Regions from separate parts of the Pseudomonas sp. LFS074 genome, predicted to be linked through region 2. Evidence: predicted binding sites of a transcription regulator. Region 2 holds the regulator's gene; the other holds the start of a gene.
The links. The regulator FliA, encoded in region 2, starts transcription of late flagellar genes. The targets are predictions, from matches to a motif close to CTAAAGTTTNNNNNNNNNNNGCCGNTAA.
Positions count from the first base shown of each region.

Region 1: the regulator FliA is predicted to act here: its motif matches at 1,967-1,994, upstream of ACNQP3_RS24710 (methyl-accepting chemotaxis protein).

Region 1 is NZ_JBFPFV010000003.1:155,370-159,760, forward strand. It holds gene pcaG (protocatechuate 3,4-dioxygenase subunit alpha) at 1-83, opposite strand, end outside; gene pcaH (protocatechuate 3,4-dioxygenase subunit beta) at 94-813, opposite strand; gene ACNQP3_RS24705 (neutral zinc metallopeptidase) at 1,014-1,907, shown strand; gene ACNQP3_RS24710 (methyl-accepting chemotaxis protein) at 2,081-4,000, shown strand; gene ggt (gamma-glutamyltransferase) at 4,131-4,391, opposite strand, start outside.
Region 2 is NZ_JBFPFV010000002.1:503,693-508,083, forward strand. It holds gene ACNQP3_RS20400 (chemotaxis protein CheA) at 1-308, opposite strand, end outside; gene ACNQP3_RS20405 (protein phosphatase CheZ) at 321-1,109, opposite strand; gene ACNQP3_RS20410 (chemotaxis response regulator CheY) at 1,130-1,504, opposite strand; gene fliA (RNA polymerase sigma factor FliA) at 1,608-2,348, opposite strand; gene fleN (flagellar synthesis regulator FleN) at 2,345-3,178, opposite strand; gene flhF (flagellar biosynthesis protein FlhF) at 3,272-4,391, opposite strand, start outside.

The DNA.
Region 1 (4,391 bases), on a different contig from region 2:
CCGGCCGCTTCCAGGGCCAGGCCGATGTGCACGTAGGGGCCGGCAGTCTGCGAAGGGGTTTCCGGCAGCAGTTCGATTGGCATGGCGGGTTCCTCAGCAGTTTTCGAAGTGGGTCTTGCGCTGGCCACGCAGCACGATGTCGAAGCGGTAGGCCAGGCAGTCCATCGGGTTGGCATTGCTCATGTCGAGCTTGGCGATCAACTGCTGCACGGCTTCAGGGTTGGCGATCGACTTGACGATCGGGCACATCGGGATCAGCGGGTCACCCTCGAAATACAACTGGGTAATCAGCTTGGTGGCGATCGACGGGCCGCTGATGGCGAAGTGGATGTGCGCCGGGCGCCAGTCGTTGGGGCCATTGCGCCATGGGTACGGGCCCGGCTTGATGGTACGGAAGCTGTAGTAGCCGTCACGGTCGGTCAGGCAGCGGCCAACGCCACCGAAGTTCGGGTCCAGCGGCGCCAGGTAACGGTCGTTCTTGTGGCGATAGCGGCCGCCGGCGTTGGCTTGCCACATCTCTACCAGGGTGTTCGGTACAGGCTTGCCGTACTGATCGACGACACGGCCGGCGACGATGATGCGTTCACCAATCGGCAAGCCACCGTTGTTGAAGTTCAGCAGCAGGTCATGGTCGTGGGTACCGAAGCCCAAGTGGGAAAAGTCCGGACCAGTGGTTTCGCTGATCGACTGCGGAATGCTGACCAGTGCCTGGCGCGGCGAGCGGGCGATGGACGTTTTGTAGTCAGGCGTAAGGGCTTTGGGGTGCCAGTTGCGATCACGGATCACGAAGCGGCTGTTGTCCTGTGCGGGCATGCCGATTTCCTCTCTTGGAATTATCTGAACGCCTGGGCGTGGCAGGCGGACTTACAGTTTCCGACAGGTCGCGCACGATGAACATTGAAATCAACCACACGAAACATAACCAAATGGTTATGCCTAAACACTTTGCCCTGACACTCGCCGCTGTCGTGAACTAATCTTTGTCTTCTTGTTTCACGCTCGGGAGAGCACTCATGGAATGGCGAAAAGGCCGACGCAGCGACAACGTGGTCGATGCCCGAGGCGAGGGTGGCGGTGGCGGCGGCATGCGTTTCGGCGGCGGCAAAGGGCTGGGGCTCGGGGCGATTCTGCTGATCGTCGGTATCGGCTGGCTTACCGGGCAGGACCCGTTGCAGATTCTTGGCCAGCTCACCGGCCAGATGGAACAGCAGCAGCAACAAACGGCGCCCAGTGGTGCGGGCGGCAAGGCGCCGCCGGCCAACGACCAGCAGGCCGATTTCGTCGCCTCGGTACTGGGCGATACCGAAGACACCTGGAAGGCCCTGTTCGCCGAGGCCGGCAAACAATACCGCGACCCCAAGCTGGTGCTGTTCAGCGGCCAGGTCAACTCGGCGTGTGGCTTTGCCTCCGCAGCGGTCGGGCCGTTCTATTGCCCGGCGGACCAGCGGGTGTACCTGGACATGTCGTTCTTCCGCGAAATGGAAACCCGCTTCGCTGCGGCCGGCGACTTTGCCCAGGCTTATGTGATCGCCCACGAAATCGGCCACCACGTGCAGACACTGCTGGGCGTTTCGGCAAAGGTCGATGCCGCACGTCGCAGTGGCCAGCGGATGGAGGGCGACAACGGCTTGCTGGTGCGCCAGGAGTTGCAGGCCGACTGCCTGGCCGGTGTTTGGGCCTACCAGGCCCAAAAGCGCCTGAATTGGCTGGAGCCAGGTGACGTCGAGGAAGCGCTGAATGCGGCCAATGCCATTGGCGATGACCGCCTGCAACAGCAGGGCCGTGGGCGTGTGGTGCCGGACTCCTTCACCCATGGCACTTCGGCGCAGCGGGTGCGCTGGTTCAAGACCGGGTTTGCCGAGGGTGAAGTGAACAGCTGCGATACCTTCAGTGCACGTAACCTCTGACACGGATTGGGGCCGTTTGGCGGCCCCAATCATCCAGTTACAAATCTGCTGAAAAAGCGTTTCAGCTTCCCCCATCATTGCCGATAACTCCTGCACGAGTCAGCGGGCATCCAGAACAACAACGCCTGGCGATCGAAGATCAAAAGAGCGAAATCAACTTCTGGAGAGCGTGCATGAACAGCTGGTTCGCCAACATCAGCGTCAACCTCAAACTCGGCCTGGGCTTCGGCCTTGTGCTGGTCCTCACTGGCCTGCTGGCCCTCACCGGCTGGACCAGCCTGGGCAGCCTGATCGACCGCAGCAACTGGATGGGCGATATCGGCCAGTTGAACAAGGATCTCACTGACCTGCGCATTGCGCGCCTGCAGTACATGATCGCCAACGGCGACGATACTGCCGCCGCCAACACCCAGGCCAAGCTGGACGCCTTCAGCAAGCAGCAAGCCTACCTGGCCACCACGTTCAAAAGCCCGGAAAACATCAAGCTGCTGGGTGAGCTGGGCGACACCATCAGCGCCTACAAGCTTTCGCTGAACAAGATGCGCCAGGGCTACGACGCCACCCGCAGCGCACGCGTTACCATGGACAGCTCGGCCACCCGTGCCGACCAGGCCATGGACGCCCTCAGCCAGGAAGTGATGGCACGCCCCGAGGCGGACAGCGTGCGCCTGGCCCAGTACCAACTGATCAGCAAGGCCCGCCAGCAACTGCTGCAGGTACGCATCGATGTGCGCGGCTACATCGCCGACAACAGCAGCGCCAACGAGCAGGCCGCCCTGCGCCAGCTGGATGCAGCGCTGGCCGACATCGACAACCTCAAGCGCCAGCTGCCCGCCGAAGACGCCCGCCTGCAACAGTTCGAAAGCTCGGTACTGGCTTACCGTGACGCCGTGCGCCAGTTCCGCGATGCGGTCGCCAACATCACCACCTCACGTGCCGAAATGACTGTGCAGGGCGCCGATATCGTCAAGCGAAGCGATGCGCTGTACCAGATCCAGCTGCAGCGCCGTGACATCGAGAGCACCCAGGCCCGCAGCCTGCAGGCCATCGCAACGTTGCTGGCGCTGCTGGTCGGTGTGCTGGCAGCGGTGCTGATCACCCGCCAGATCACTCGCCCGTTGCACGACACCCTGGTGGCCGTGGAGAAGATCGCCAGCGGCGACCTTACCCAGCACATGCGCGTCACCCGCCGCGACGAACTGGGCGTACTGCAGCAAGGCATCGCGCGAATGGGCACTACCTTGCGCGAACTTATCAGTGGCATCCGCGATGGCGTCACCCAAATCGCCAGCGCCGCCGAAGAGCTGTCGGCAGTAACCGAACAGACCAGCGCCGGCGCCAACAGCCAGAAGGTCGAGACCGACCAGGTAGCCACCGCCATGCACGAAATGGCCGCCACCGTTCAGGAAGTGGCGCGCAATGCCGAGCAGGCCTCGCATGCCGCAACCGGTGCCGATGACGAAGCCCGCGCCGGTGACCGCGTGGTGGGCGAGGCGATTGGCCAGATCGAGCGCCTGGCCGAAGACATGCACCGCTCCACCGAGGCCATGACCCTGTTGCAGCAGGAAAGCCAGAAGATCGGTAGCGTGATGGACGTGATCAAGTCAGTGGCCGAACAGACCAACCTGCTGGCACTCAACGCGGCGATCGAGGCGGCGCGCGCCGGCGAGGCCGGGCGTGGCTTTGCCGTGGTCGCCGACGAAGTGCGCGGCCTGGCCCAACGCACGCAGAAGTCCACCGAAGAGATCGAAGAGCTGATTGCCAGCCTGCAGCAGGGTACCCAGCAAGTGGCCAGTGCCATGCAGGGCAGCCGTAGCTTGACCGACAGCAGCGTCGAACTGGCGCGCAAGGCCGGGGCTTCGCTGGAGAGCATCACCAGCACGGTGTCGAGCATTCAGTCGATGAACCAGCAGATTGCCGCGGCGGCAGAGCAGCAGAGTGCGGTGGCTGAAGAGATCAGCCGCAGCATTCTGAATGTACGTGATGTGTCGGAGCAGACGGCGGCGGCCAGTGACGAGACGGCGTCGGCGAGCGTTGAGCTGGCGCGGTTGGGTGGGCAGTTGCAGACACTGGTCAGCCAGTTCCGCGTCTGACTTGAAGCCCCTGGGGCCGCTTAGCGGCCCATCGCGACGCAAGGCCGCTCCTACAGGAAATCGCGTTCCCCTGTAGGAGCGGCCTTGTGTCGCGAAAGGAGGGCGAAGCCCTCCCAGCGCCCGAACAGGCTTACTTGACGATCATCCCCACCCCACGCCCACGCGGATCAGAAGCGGTCTCGAGCTTCGCCCCATCCACCCGGATCGCCTGGATATCGCCCATCTCCCAACCCTGGTCCTCCAGCACGTAACCCATCTTCTTCAGTTCATCAGCTACCGGCCCGGTCAGGGGCGCATAGCTGTCAAAGTAGATGGTGTCCTTGGGCAGCAACTGATGGTGCACCCGCTGCGCCGCCACCGCCTTGTCCAACGGCATGCCGTAGTCGTACAG
Region 2 (4,391 bases):
AACATGCTGTTGACCGTATCCAGTGCCTCGAGCACCACATCCATCAGTTCCGCGTCGACCCGGCGCTCACCTTTGCGCAGGACATCGAACACGTTCTCGGCGATATGGCAGCACTCCACCAGCTCGTTCAGCTGAAGGAAGCCGGCGCCCCCTTTTACAGTGTGGAAACCGCGAAAGATCGCATTGAGCAGGTCGGCATCGTCGGGCCGGCTTTCCAGCTCGACCAGTTGCTCGGACAGTTGCTCAAGAATTTCGCCGGCTTCTACCAGGAAATCCTGGAGGATTTCTTCATCGGCGCCGAAGCTCATCAAACGTGCTCCTTAAAAACCCAGGCTGGACAGCAGATCATCGACATCGTCCTGACCGGACACAACGTCTTCACGCTTATCGGCATGAATCTGCGGACCTTCACCCCGAGTCGGATGTTTTTCTCGATCTTTTTCTGCGCGCAGCTGATCGTGGTCATGCTGGATGCCCGCGAAGCGGTCGACCTGGCTGGCCATCAGCACCAGTTTGAGCAGGTTGCTTTCCACCTCGGTGACCAGGGTGGTGACGCGCTTGATCACCTGGCCGGTCAGGTCCTGATAGTCCTGGGCCAGCAGAATGTCGTTGAGGTGCCCGGCGACCTTGCGGTTGCCCTCGGCGCTGTGCGTCAGGAAACTGTCGATGCGTTTGACCAGGTCACGGAACTCCGGCGCAGCCACTTCACGGCGCATGAAACGCTGCCAGTCGGCGCTCAGTGCATGTGCCTCGCTGGCCAAATCGTTGAGCACCGGGGTGCTTTCCTCGACCAGGTCCATGGTGCGGTTGGCCGCGCCCTCGGTAAGCCTGACCACGTAAGACAGGCGCTCGGTGGCGTCGGTAATCTGCGACACCCCCTCGGCCTGCGGCATGGTCGGGTCGATCTGGAAACTGACGATGGCACTGTGCAGCTCGCGGGTCAGCTTGCCGACTTCCTGGTACAGGCCGCGGTCGCGGGTCTGGTTCAGCTCATGAATCAGCTGCACCGCCTCGCCGAAACGGCCCCGCTCCAGGCTTTCGACCAGCTCCTGGGCATGCTTCTTCAGGGTCGATTCGAACTCGCCCAAAGACGTTTGTGATGAATCCATGGCGCGCCCCCTGACGTGACTCAGCCGTTGACGCGTTCGAAGATCTTCTCGATCTTTTCTTTGAGCACCTGGGCGGTGAACGGCTTGACCACGTAACCATTGACGCCGGCCTGGGCCGCTTCGATGATCTGGTCGCGCTTGGCTTCGGCGGTCACCATCAGTACCGGCATGCTCTTCAGCTTGTCGCTGGCACGCACTTTACGCAGCAGGTCGATGCCGGACATGCCAGGCATGTTCCAGTCGGTCACCAGGAAGTCGTAGTGGCCGTTCTCCAGCATCGGCAGCGCCGTGGTGCCGTCATCGGCTTCTTCGGTGTTGGTGAAGCCCAGGTCACGCAACAGGTTCTTGATGATCCGCCGCATCGTCGAAAAGTCGTCAACGATGAGGATTTTCATGTCTTTGTTCAAGTAGACCTCCAAGCAGTCTCAAACGCGCTCGGCCCCGAGCGCGCATTCACAATTCGGTACAACGTAGAAAACGACTGCAACGACAGCGGGCTCAACGCGCCCGCCATTCCCCCAGGCGGCTGCGCAGGCGCGCGGCACACTGGCTGTGCAACTGGCTGACCCGCGACTCGCTGACCCCCAGCACCTCACCGATTTCCTTGAGGTTCAGCTCTTCGTCGTAGTACAGCGCCAGCACCAGGCGCTCACGCTCCGGCAGGTTGGCGATGGCCTCGGTCAGGGCGACCTGGAAGCGCTCGTCCTCCAGGCCACGCGCAGGTTCTACCTGGCCACTGGCACCATCCTCATGCAGCCCTTCGTGCTCGCCGTCCTGCAACAGGTCGTCGAAGCTGAACAGGCGGCTGCCCAAGGTATCGTTCAAGATCCCGTAGTAATCATCGAGACTCAATTGGAGTTCGGCAGCAACTTCATGATCTTTAGCGTCACGTCCGGTTCTGGCTTCAACCGCACGCATCGCGTCGCTGACCATGCGGGTGTTGCGGTGCACCGAACGCGGTGCCCAGTCGCCCTTGCGCACTTCATCGAGCATGGCCCCGCGAATGCGGATGCCGGCGTAGGTTTCAAAGCTGGCGCCCTTGCTGGCGTCGTATTTGTTGGCTACTTCCAGCAGGCCGATCATGCCGGCCTGGATCAGGTCCTCGACCTGCACGTTGGCCGGCAACCGCGCCAGCAGGTGGTAGGCAATGCGCTTGACCAGCGGGGCGTAGCGTTCGATCAGCTCGTACTGGGCGTCTTTCGACGCTCGGCTGTACATCTTGAAACCGCTGGCGTTCATAGCACTGGACCCGCGCTGGTGGGTTGCACCAGACGCTCGACAAAGAACTCCAGATGGCCACGCGGGTTGGCCGGCAGCGGCCAGCTGTCGACCTTCTGGGCTATCGCCTTGAAGGCCAGCGCGCACTTGGACCGTGGGAAAGCTTCGTACACGGCACGCTGCTTCTGCACCGCCTTGCGCACGCACTCGTCATACGGCACAGCACCCACATACTGCAGGGCAACGTCGAGGAAACGGTCGGTGACCTTGGTCAGCTTGGCGAACAGGTTACGGCCTTCCTGCGGGCTCTGCGCCATGTTGGCCAGCACGCGGAAACGGTTCATGCCGTAGTCGCGGTTGAGCAGCTTGATCAGGGCGTAGGCGTCGGTGATCGAGGTGGGTTCGTCGCATACCACCAGCAGCACCTCCTGTGCCGCGCGGACGAAGCTGACCACCGAATCACCGATACCCGCCGCGGTGTCGATCACCAGCACGTCGAGGTTGTCGCCAATTTCGCTGAACGCCTGGATCAGCCCGGCATGCTGGGCCGGGGCCAGGTGCACCATGCTCTGCGTGCCCGAGGCAGCCGGTACGATGCGCACACCACCGGGGCCCTGCAACATCACGTCGCGCAATTCGCAGCGCCCTTCGATGACATCGGCCAGGGTCCGCTTGGGGGTAAGGCCCAGCAGCACGTCGACATTGGCCAGGCCCAGGTCGGCGTCGAGCAGCATGACCCTGCGGCCAAGCTCGGCCAGCGCCAGGGACAGGTTCACTGAAACGTTAGTCTTGCCGACGCCACCTTTGCCACCGGTCACGGCGATCACCTGTACGGGATGCATGCTACCCATGTCTGTTCTTTACCTTGTCTCGCTGGGACTCAGGCCACACGTAGGGCAATTCTGCGTACCCTTTGGCATAGCTACCTTGCACACACTTCATCATCAACCCGCTCGCCGTGGGTTGTGATAGAGATCAGCGAACATGTCGGCCATGGCCTCTTCGCTGGGCTCGTCCTGCTGCTGCACATTGACCGCGCGGGTGACCAACTGGTGCCCCCGAGGCAGGTGCAGGTCGTCAGGAATGCGCGGCCCATCGGTCAGGTAGGCCACTGGCAGTTCATGACTGATGGCAAGGCTCAGCACATCGCCAAGGCTCGCCGTTTCATCGAGTTTGGTCAGGATGCAACCAGCCAGGCCGCAGCGCTTGTAGCTGTGGTAGGCAGCAGTCAGCACCTGCTTCTGGCTGGTGGTGGCCAGCACCAGGTAGTTCTTCGCGGCAATGCCACGCCCGGCCAGGGTTTCAAGTTGCATGCGCAGGGCCGGGTCACTGGCCTGCAGGCCAGCGGTATCGATCAGCACCACGCGCTTGCGCAGCAGCGGCTCCAGCGCCGCGGCCAGCGACTGGCCCGGGTCGACGTAGGTCACAGGCACGTTAAGGATGCGGCCCAGGGTCTTGAGCTGCTCCTGGGCGCCGATGCGGAAGCTGTCCATGCTCACCAGCGCCAGGTTCTGCGCGCCGTACTTGAGCACGTAGCGGGCGGCCAGCTTGGCCAGGGTGGTGGTCTTGCCCATGCCGGCCGGGCCGACCATGGCGATCACCCCACCCTCTTCGATCGGCTCGACCTCGGGGATTTCGATCATCCGCGCCAGATGCGCCAGCAACATGCGCCAGGCCTGACGTGGCTCGTCGATCTCGGCGGTCAGGTCCAGCAGCTCACGGGCGATCGGCCCGGACAGACCGATGCGCTGCAGCCGGCGCCAGACGGTGGCCTGCTGCGGCTTGCTGCCTTGCAGCTGGTTCCAGGCCAGCGAGCCGAGCTGCACTTCCAGCAGCTCGCGCAGGCCCGAAAGCTCGGAGCGCATGGCATCGAACAGGCGCGGATCGACCGGCGCCGACGCAGGGGCTGGCGCAGCGGCCTCGGGCGCATCGATGTGCGGTTCGACCAACGGCTCGGCGGCGGTCAGCGACTGCCCGGCGAACAATTGGCGGTTGTTGTCGCTGCTGTCCTGACGATGATCCAGTTCGGCCTGGGCAGTGGCGATGCGCGTATGGGTCTTGCGC